3 regions of the Roseibium sp. AWQ4_254 genome follow, and region 2 is predicted to be linked to each of the others. Evidence: predicted binding sites of a transcription regulator. Region 2 holds the regulator's gene; each other region holds the start of a gene.
What was found. The regulator PhoB, encoded in region 2, activates phosphate uptake and scavenging genes when phosphate is short. The targets are predictions, from matches to a motif close to TGTCATNNANCTGTCAT.

Region 1: the regulator PhoB is predicted to act here: its motif matches at 1,770-1,786, upstream of ppk2 (polyphosphate kinase 2).
Region 3: the regulator PhoB is predicted to act here: its motif matches at 1,186-1,202, upstream of ACXAIC_RS18135 (calcineurin-like phosphoesterase C-terminal domain-containing protein).

Annotation. Positions count from the first base shown of each region.
Region 1 covers NZ_JBSWYH010000040.1:10,190-13,464, reverse strand. The annotation lists gene ACXAIC_RS22460 (GtrA family protein) at 1-182, shown strand, start outside; gene ACXAIC_RS22455 (glycosyltransferase family 39 protein) at 185-1,699, shown strand; gene ppk2 (polyphosphate kinase 2) at 1,923-2,831, shown strand; gene ACXAIC_RS22445 (Gfo/Idh/MocA family protein) at 2,959-3,275, shown strand, end outside.
Region 2 covers NZ_JBSWYH010000026.1:55,113-58,387, reverse strand. The annotation lists gene ACXAIC_RS19000 (GcrA family cell cycle regulator) at 1-492, shown strand, start outside; gene phoB (phosphate regulon transcriptional regulator PhoB) at 982-1,680, opposite strand; gene phoU (phosphate signaling complex protein PhoU) at 1,753-2,448, opposite strand; gene pstB (phosphate ABC transporter ATP-binding protein PstB) at 2,480-3,275, opposite strand, start outside.
Region 3 covers NZ_JBSWYH010000024.1:62,716-65,990, forward strand. The annotation lists gene ACXAIC_RS18125 (helix-turn-helix transcriptional regulator) at 1-506, opposite strand, end outside; gene ACXAIC_RS18130 (VOC family protein) at 674-1,042, opposite strand; gene ACXAIC_RS18135 (calcineurin-like phosphoesterase C-terminal domain-containing protein) at 1,362-3,275, shown strand, end outside.

The DNA.
Region 1 (3,275 bases), on a different contig from region 2:
TTGCCTTGAATTCCACAATTCTGGCGCTGTGGCTCACCTTTGCCCCCTGGCCGAAGATCTACGGCCTCTGGCTGGCCATTGCGGTTGTGCCCGCCTTTTCGTTTCTAGGCGCCCGGCTCTGGGCTTTTTCGCACCGGTCCGCAGATCCCGCCGCCGACCCTCTTGCCCCTGAAGATCCCTGACCATGACAAAGCTTTCCGGTGCGCAGGCGGCCTTGCTCTATGCTGTTTGCGTCTGTCTGCTCTATGGCCTTGTGCCCAGCCTGACCTTTCCCGGCCCGCCACTGGATGTGGTGGAAGGCTTTGCCTGGGGGCGGGAACTTCAGCTCGGCTATACCAAACATCCCCCCATGCAGGCATGGCTGCTGGAAGCGACCTACTTTCTGTCCGTCGGCCATTATTTCGGGGGCTACTGGCTAAGCGCCCTGTCCGCCGGTCTCGGTTATTTCGTCATCTGGCAGCTCGCCCGCCGTCTCGGCATGAACCAGCAACAAGCCTTCTGGGCGCTGGTGCTGACCAGCGTCACCTTCTACTTCACTCTGCCGATGCCGGAATTCAATCCAAACATCCTGCAGATCCCGGTCTGGAGCGGCATGATCCTGCTGTTCTGGCGTGTTCTGGAGAAGGACCGGCTGAGCGACTGGCTGCTTCTGGGCATAGTGGCAGCCTTCGGACTGTATACGAAATATTTCGTGATGCTTCTGATCGGCACGATCGGGCTTTATATGCTGGTCTTCGCAGAGGCCAGACGGCTCCTCAGGCGGCCCGGCCCCTGGCTGTGTGCGCTGGTCTGCCTCATTCTGCTGGTGCCCCATTTCCTATGGCTTTTGAAAACCGGTTTCCTGACCCTCGACTATGCGGCCAGCCGCAGCAAACCCGCGTCTTCACTGATCGGTCACGTCTACAACCCGCTGAATTTCCTCGCAGCCCAAATCGGAAACCACGCAGGCCTCTTTCTTGTCGGTCTGACCGGATTCGGCTGGGCGGGCCTCAAACATTTCCGCTCCGACCGGCCCGCCCAGGCCGTGCCACTGGCCCCGCCCGGCGACCGGTTCCTGCTTTGGTTCGCCTTCCTGCCACTGGCCGTTGTTCTCTTGGCCTCCGCGCTGACCGGAAACGAGTTTGAGCACATGTGGGGCACGCCGATGTTTGTCCTGTCCGGGATCATTGCCGTAAGGTTCGCTGCCCTCCCGGGCCTGTGGACCTTCCCCAGACGCGCCCTTGCCGCCGCCCTCGCCATTCAGGCGCTTTTCCTCGGCATCTTTGCCGGACAGGCCGTACTCGAACCCTATTGGAAGGAAAAACAGACCCGCATGCACTATCCGGCCCAGGCGGTTGCAGAAACGCTGGCGAAAGTCTGGCACACAGAGATGGGCACGGATCTGGCCTATGTGGCCGGCGACATGTGGTCCGCCGCAAATGTCACGCTCTATGCGCCCGGACGGCCCTCCATGTTCTATCTGCACAGCCGCCGTCTCAGCCCCTGGATTGCGTTTGAGGATGTGCAGAAAAAAGGCCTGATGATCGTCTGGCGGGGCGACAGGGACCGGCCCCTCAACGAAGTGCTTGCCTATTATCCCAAGGCGGTCCGCCAGGGCAGCCAGACCTTCCGCTATCTCTCCGGGGCAGCCATCCCTCCCGTCCGGGTGAACTGGGTCATCATTCCTCCGGGCAAGGTGGCCAAAGCGCCGGTCCAATAGACAACGCCGGGTGCATCCTGTCTGATCTTTCTGCGATCCGGGTGCTCAGATCATAGCAAACTGGCAAAAGTGTCAAAAAACTTACATGGTTAAGCTGTTCACACTCTGGGAGAGATGACTCTCTGCCTGTTGACACAAGACTGACCGGCATGTGCCCGAAAGGCATCATTCTTGTTGCGGCAGACCGAGGTTCATGGATGTGAGTTTTGATAAGGACTGATGGATGACCGAGGACAGCGCAAAGAGCTGGGTTGAGGCCGAATGGGCCGATTCCCTTGATGAAGAACTGGAAATGGAAATTGACGACGGTCTCGTTGCCAGGGACCTGCAGTTCATTTCGGACAAGAAGCACAAGTCCCCTATCGACCGGAGCACCTATTTCCATGAATTGCTCCGCCTGCAGGCGGAACTGGTCAAGCTTCAGGACTGGGTGCAGCATACGGGGGAGAAGATCGTCATTGTCTTTGAAGGCCGGGATGCGGCCGGCAAGGGCGGCGTGATCAAACGGATCACCCAGCGTCTCAACCCCCGGGTCTGCCGGGTTGTTGCGCTGCCAGCTCCGACCGAGCGGGAAAAGAGCCAGTGGTATTTCCAGCGCTATGTGCCTCATCTGCCAGCGGCAGGGGAAATCGTCCTGTTTGACCGGTCCTGGTACAACCGTTCCGGGGTGGAGCGGGTGATGGGCTTTGCCAGCGAAGATCAGGTGGAGCAGTTCTTCAACGATGTCCCCGAATTCGAACGCATGATCGTGCGCTCCGGCGTCCGGCTGATCAAATACTGGTTCTCTATTACGGATGAAGAGCAGCAGCTGCGCTTCCTGATGCGCATCCATGATCCCTTGAAACAGTGGAAACTGTCGCCGATGGACCTGGAATCGCGCATCCGCTGGGAAGACTATACCAAGGCCAAGGAAGAGACGTTCGAGCGCACCAATATTCCTGAAGCCCCCTGGTTCATCGTGGAAGGCAATGACAAGAAACAGGCCCGGCTGAACTGTATCAGCCACCTTCTGTCACAAATGCCTTACGAAGAGGTGCCCCACGATCCGATTTCCCTGCCTGAGCGGCGTTTCAACCCGGACTATGAGCGCAAAGTGCTGCCCGAACACCTCTACGTTCCGCAGAAATTCTGACGCCTTTGACCCAACGACACAACCGTGATCTCCCGGCCCTTGCGGGCCGGGATTTTTCATGCGACCTCAAGACCAAGATATAAAGGATTTCAAGACCGGCGAGGTCCGGGGCACGGGAGGCAGTATCATGAACGGCAGCAAAGTCCGCTGGGGCATCATCTCAACTGCAAAAATCGGCCGGGAAAAGGTTGTTCCCGGCATCAAGGCATCCCGGACAGGGCAGGCGGCGGCGATTGCCTCGCGCGATCTCGGCCGTGGCCACAAGGCCGCAGAGGCCCTGGGGATCGGCAAGGCCTATGGCTCCTATGAAGAACTGTTCGCCGACCCTGATATTGACGCGGTCTATAACCCGCTGCCGAACCACATGCATGTGCCGGTAACCCTTCAGGCCGTGGCCGCCGGCAAACATGTTCTGTGCGAAAAACCTGTTGCCCTAAGCGCCCG
Region 2 (3,275 bases):
GGCTTGAGCGCAAGCCAGATCGCTGGCGAGCTTGGAGGCGTCACCCGGAATGCCGTGATCGGCAAGGTTCACCGGCTTGGCCTGTCCGGGCGGGCAAAGACCTCAAGCGCAAGCACCAAGCCCCGTCGGCCGCGCTCTGCAACCGCCAGCAACACCAACACCAGCTCAGCTCCGAAGAAGCCGGCCCAGCAGCCGCCGCAAACAATTGGGGCGACGGCGCTCAAGGCGGATACAGCCCCTGCGCCCGTTGCAGAGATCAAGCCAGAGCCGGTGGCCGAACTGGTGGTGCCGATTTCCCAGCGTGCCACGATCCTGACGCTGACCGAGCGCACCTGCAAATGGCCGATCGGCGACCCGGCGACGGACGACTTCTACTTCTGCGGCCGCCAGTCCGAAGCCGGTGTTCCCTATTGCACCCATCACTGCAAGATCGCCTACCAGCCGGTCGCCGACCGCCGCCGCGACCGCAAAGTGATTGCGAAGGCCGGCTGACGCCCCACCTTCTTTCAAACGAGAAAAGCCCGCTATTTTGGCGGGCTTTTCAGTTTGAAGCGTGCTTTTATTTTCCAGCACCTACCAGGCCCCATGCCAACCTCACCCAAAAGGTCCCTATTGGAGGGGGCAAGTTCACCGGCAAGGAGAGGCACGCAGGACGGCCTGGTTGGCCGTTCAAGCGGCGCAACGCAGTCCGGCGGGCCGGAGCAGGCCACCGAGGCCGCGTTTGAGGACTGTTCAGCTGCGTCCCAAGTTTTGAACGATAAACCATATCGCCCTGCAACCTGCTCCTTGACGAACAGTCCCCAAACACGGTCAGATCGGTTCCTATCTATTGAGGTTGGTAGGAGCCACCTTAAGCTACGACACGAGAGCGTTCCGCCGTGTCGCGCGTCTTGGACGAAGCCGCACATCACCCTGTGACCCGTTCCTTGCGGAACGCTCTCATGTCACGGTCGAATAGGGTCCTGTTTGGTGAGGTTGATATCAGCCGACGGCTGAAAACTGATCGTTGAAGGCGTAGCCCGCGCCGCGGACCGTGCGGATCGGGTCCTTGGCCTTGCCCCTGTTGAGGGCTTTGCGCAGACGGCCCACATGCACATCAACCGTGCGCTCGTCCACATAGACATCATGACCCCAGACACCGTCCAGAAGCTGCTCGCGGGAAAACACCCGCCCAGGCGACGTCATCAGGAACTCCAGCAGGCGGAACTCGGTCGGGCCCAGGTGGATTTCCTTGGTATTGCGCCGGACCCGGTGGGTTTCCCGGTCCAGTTCAATATCGCCGGAACGCAACATCGTGGAGACCACTTCCGGGCTGGCCCGGCGCAGGATCGCACGGACCCGCGCCATCAGCTCCGGCACGGAGAACGGCTTGACCACATAGTCATCTGCCCCGGTCGACAGGCCGCGGATCCGCTCCGCTTCCTCGCCCCGCGCCGTCAGCATGATAACCGGCAGGCGCTCGGTGTCCTCGCGGGTGCGTAGGCGGCGGCACAGTTCAATGCCGGACAGGCCCGGCAGCATCCAGTCCAGAAGCAGCAGATCCGGCAGGCTTTCCCGCAGGCGGATTTCCGCCTCATCGCCCCGGACACAGGAATCCACCTGATATCCTTCCGCTTCCAGATTGTATCTCAAGAGAAGGCTGAGCGGTTCTTCGTCTTCAACGATGAGGACCTTCGGCATTCGTTCTTGCTCCGTCTAGGCGGCCGGCGCCCAGGCGCCGGCCGGAAATTGCGCACTGTTTTTTGCAGAGGTTTATGCGCTGGTCGTTTCGTCGAGCTTTTCCCGCTCTTCCGGCAGACGCTCGCCTGTGACCATGAAGAAGACATTCTCCGCAATATTGGTCGCGTGATCCCCGATCCGCTCGATGTTCTTGGCGCAGAACAGCAAATGGACACATTGGGTGATCACCCGCGGGTCTTCCATCATGTAGGTGAGCAATTCCCGGAAAAGGGAAGTATAGATCGCGTCGACTTCCGCGTCCCCTTCCTGCACCCGGCGCGCCGCCTCGGCATCGCGCCGCGTATAGGCGTCAAGCACCTGCTTGAGCTGGGACAGGGCCAGCTCGGTCATGTGCTCGACCCCGATGGCCAGCTTTTTGGACTGGAGATTGCTATCGATGGCAATCACACGCTTGGCCACGTTCTTGGCCAGGTCGCCCACCCGCTCCAGGTCATTGGCGATGCGGCTGGCGGCAGTGATCTCGCGCAGGTCCTGCCCCATGGGCTGGCGGCGGGCGATCATCTCGATCAGCTTCATCTCCACGTCCTGATGCAACCCATCCAGGCGTTCATCGCCGGAAATGGTAGCCTTGGCCAGATCAAGATCCTGGTTGACCAGCGCATGCACCGCATCCGCGAACGCCCGTTCTGCAAGGCCGCCCATCTCGGCGACTTTGCCGGCCATGGCAGTCAGTTCCTCGTCATAAGCCGAGACTGTATGTTCAGACATCCTGTGTCCCCTTCAGATTTCGCAAATACGCTTAGCCAAAGCGTCCGGTGATGTAATCCTGCGTGCGTTTGTCCTGTGGGTTGGTAAAGATGTCTTCTGTCTGACCTTCCTCAACCAGAATTCCCAGGTGGAAAAACGCGGTGCGCTGAGAGACACGGGCCGCCTGCTGCATGGAGTGGGTCACGATCACGATCGTGTAGTTTTCGCGCAGCTCGTCGATCAGTTCCTCAACCTTTGCCGTAGCAATGGGATCAAGTGCCGAACATGGTTCATCCATCAGGATCACTTCCGGGCTGACGGCAATTGCGCGCGCAATGCACAGACGCTGCTGCTGTCCGCCGGACATGCCTGTTCCCGGCTCATCCAGCCGGTTCTTGACTTCTTCCCAAAGGCCGGCCTTCTGAAGGCTCGAGGCCACGATATCGTCCAGTTCCGCCTTGTTGCGGGACAGGCCGTGGATCCGCGGACCATAGGCAATATTGTCGTAAATCGACTTCGGGAACGGGTTCGGCTTCTGGAACACCATGCCCACCTTGGCCCGCAGCTGCACCGGATCGACCTTCGGATCGTAAATGTCTTCGCCGTCAATCTTGATGGAGCCTTCGACACGACAGATATCTATGGTGTCGTTCATGCGATTCAAGGTGCGCAGGAAGGTCGACTTGCCACAGCCGGACGGGCCAATGAAGGCCGTAACGGAACGCGGCTGGATTTCAATATCCACGTCTTTGATGGCATGGGTGTCGCCGTAATAGACCTGGACCTTGTTGGCGGAAATCTTGCTGTCGGTCATCTCTTTCGCCTGTTCAATCGTCGGCATCTCGTTC
Region 3 (3,275 bases), on a different contig from region 2:
AGCGGCCGGATGATCCGCTGGGACGGCTCGCCCTTGCCATCCCGGTAGACGATGGCAAGCCGCTTGCGCCCATCGGCAGCCGCTTCCAGAAAATCGATATGGTCCCGGACCTGAGGCGTCATTTCCGGTGCGAAGGCGTGGATTTCAACCTCGCTCTGGCGCACCCGCGTCTTTTCAGGCAACACCGCATCGATCTTGATCATGGCCTCTTCGGCGGCCCGGGCCATGGCGGCGCCGCCCCAGGCGCGGATGATGCGGGCCCCCGCAAGAAGGGCGACGATTTCGTCCCGAGTGAACATGAGCGGCGGCAGGTCATAGCCATCGCGCAGGATATAGCCGACCCCGGCCGCCCCCTCGATGGGGACGCCGGAGGCCTGCAGATCTGCGATATCACGGTAGATCGTGCGTTCGGAGACCTCCAGCCATTCGGACAATTGCCGGGCGCGCACAAGACGGCCACCGCGCAGATATTGCACGATCTGGAAAAGGCGGTCGGCGCGTCTCATGCAGCCAATCCCATCAGAAGGGTTTCAAAAGGTTCTTCATGCGTCTCGTCCTTGCGCGGCCGGTGCAAGAGCGTGTCGCGTTCATCCGGATGCAAACTGCTTGTCTTTTGCGTTGAAATCCCTGATTTTAAGCCGCGAAAGACAGATCCGATCGAACGCGATTTGCTCTATTCGGCAAACAGCCCAATGGAATTGCCGTCCGGATCAAGGCAATAGGCGAATCGGCCGACCGGAATGGCAATCGGATCCGATATTACCTCGCCGCCCGCTTTCGCGAAGCGTTCCATTGTCTCTTCCAGCGTGTCGGGACAGGCCAGATGGATGGTCGGCCCCGTTCCCCTGGGCGCAGGCGTGCCGGGGTAAAGGTGCCCAGCCCGGCCTTCGCCTTGAACCGGAAACATGGCAAAATCATTCGGGCCACCGGTCTCCAGCACAAGCTCGGTCTGAAAAACCTCATTGTAAAAGCGCATGGCCTTCTCCAGATCGGACACAGGGATCTCCGTCCAGATGGTGAAATGGTCAGGTTTGAACGTCATGTCAGTCTCCTTGGAAAATGCAACGGAGCCGACTGTAACAAAGCCCTCCTGACACCTGCCTGTCAGGAGAGTGCGCAGGAAAGAAACGCTGCCGCCGCTCCCGCGCGGACGGCCACAGAACTGCCTCTGGCACGCCTTGCTCTGTGACAGTTCGCAGACAGTGTGACAGCCCGCGCCGGATGACCGAGACAAAAGTTTAACGTTACGGACAATCCAGCGTCACTCAGGCCCGCCACTCTGGGCCCCGGCTGATCCCATGGCACTGTCCCATAGAGGTGTCTCTCAAGCTCTGTTCCATGGCCAATCCCTGGAGGCGTTCATGAAGAATCTGACTGTCACCCTGCTTCTTGCAGGCACAAGCCCTTTTGCTTTCGGCGCGGCCCTGTCCGGCGCGCTCGCCAAAGACGCAACCTATATCGGAACCGTTGATGCAGAAAGCGGCACGCAGCCTGCGGACACGGCCACCGGCAAGGTCTTTGTCGATGCCAACCGCAATTCCAAGCTGGATGACGGCGAAGCCGGCGTCCCCGGCGTCCTGGTGTCCAACGGCCGCGAAGTTGCCGTAACCGGCAAAGACGGCTCTTACGCCTTGCCGGTCTATGACGACATGAACCTTTTCATCACCAAGCCGGCCGGATATGCGCCTCCGCTCAATCAGGACATGGTTCCCCAGTTCAACTACATCCACAAGGTGGCCGGATCGCCGGATCTGCGCTTCGGCGGCATTGAAGCGACCGGCCCAATGCCCGCCTCTGTCAATTTTCCGCTGATCGAGGACAAGACCGGCGATGATTTCCAATGCCTCGTCTTCGGCGACACCCAGCCCTACACCAATCAGGAAATTGGCTATGTGCGCCAGACGGTCGGCACATTGCTGACCAACCGGGACAATTCAAAAACAGAATGCCTGCTGTTCGAAGGCGACGTGATGGGGGACGACCTCTCCCTTTATCCGCGCTTCAAGAAGATCATCGCCGCCGGCGGTGTGCCGCAATATTACGTTGCCGGCAACCATGACCTCGATTTCGATGCCAAGAGCGATGCTGACAGCTTCGACACCTTCCGCCGCGAATTCGGCCCGGAATACTATTCCTTCGACATCGGTCAGGTGCATTTCGTCGTTCTCGATGACGTGCGCTACCCGTGTAACGGTGTGGATGCCCACGCGTTCTGCGATCTGTCCGCAAAACCGTCCTATAACGGCGTCATCTCCGAGCGCCAGCTGGAATGGCTGAAAAACGATCTGGCCCATGTGCCGGAAACCAAGCTCATCGTCGTCAACGCGCATATTCCCTTAGTCACCTACACGGATGCGAATGCCCAAAAACACCAGGTGGACAACCTCGACAAGCTTTATGAGCTGATCGGGGACCGGCCCGCCCTTGGCCTTTCCGGCCACACCCACACGACGGAGCAGATCCTGCCCGGCGAATATTTCGAGGGCTGGAAAGAGGCCACAAACACGGGCCCTGCCAAGTTCCACCAAATCGTGACCGGCGCCGTCTCCGGCTCCTGGTGGGCCGGGGATCTGAACAATTCCGGCGTGCCCCACAGCACCCAGCGCCTCGGCGCGCCGCGCGGCTATTACATTCTGGATTTCTCAGGCGCCGACTATGTCGACACCTACAGGACCTTTGAGGGCACGCAGCAGGACCAGATGCACGTGGCTTTCAACTCGCCCCGCTTCCGCGAATGGGCGGAAAAGCTGGTTGGCTACACCGAGCTCTATGACGTCCCGAGCGATATTACACCACCCGTGACGATCAACGACCTGGGCGACATGGACATGCTGACCAAGGCGGATCTAAGCGGCACCACCTATGTGGCGGTTAATGTCTGGAACGGCTCGAAGGACAGCAAAGTTTCCTTCTCCCTCAATGGCGGCGCGGCCACCGAGGCGGTCCGCACCCAGAAGGGTGAAGGGGAAGCTCCCAATGACGGTCCCACGTTTGCCGATCCGCTGGCGCTGGCCAAGCAGTCTACCAATGGCCGTCAGGCGATCCGCAGCACCTCAGGCGGCGACGAAACTGCCGGCTACCGCACCTGGCGCGGCACTGAATGGACAGGCATTGCCGGTCCGTTCCAGAACTGGATGCTGACCACCAAGTCCAGCCACCTGTGGCGCGCGGAACTTCCCAAGGACCTGCCCGTTGGCGTTCACACTCTGGAAGTGACCACGACCGACCGTTATGGCCGGACCTTCAAACAGACCAAGACCTTTGAAGTGGTGGAA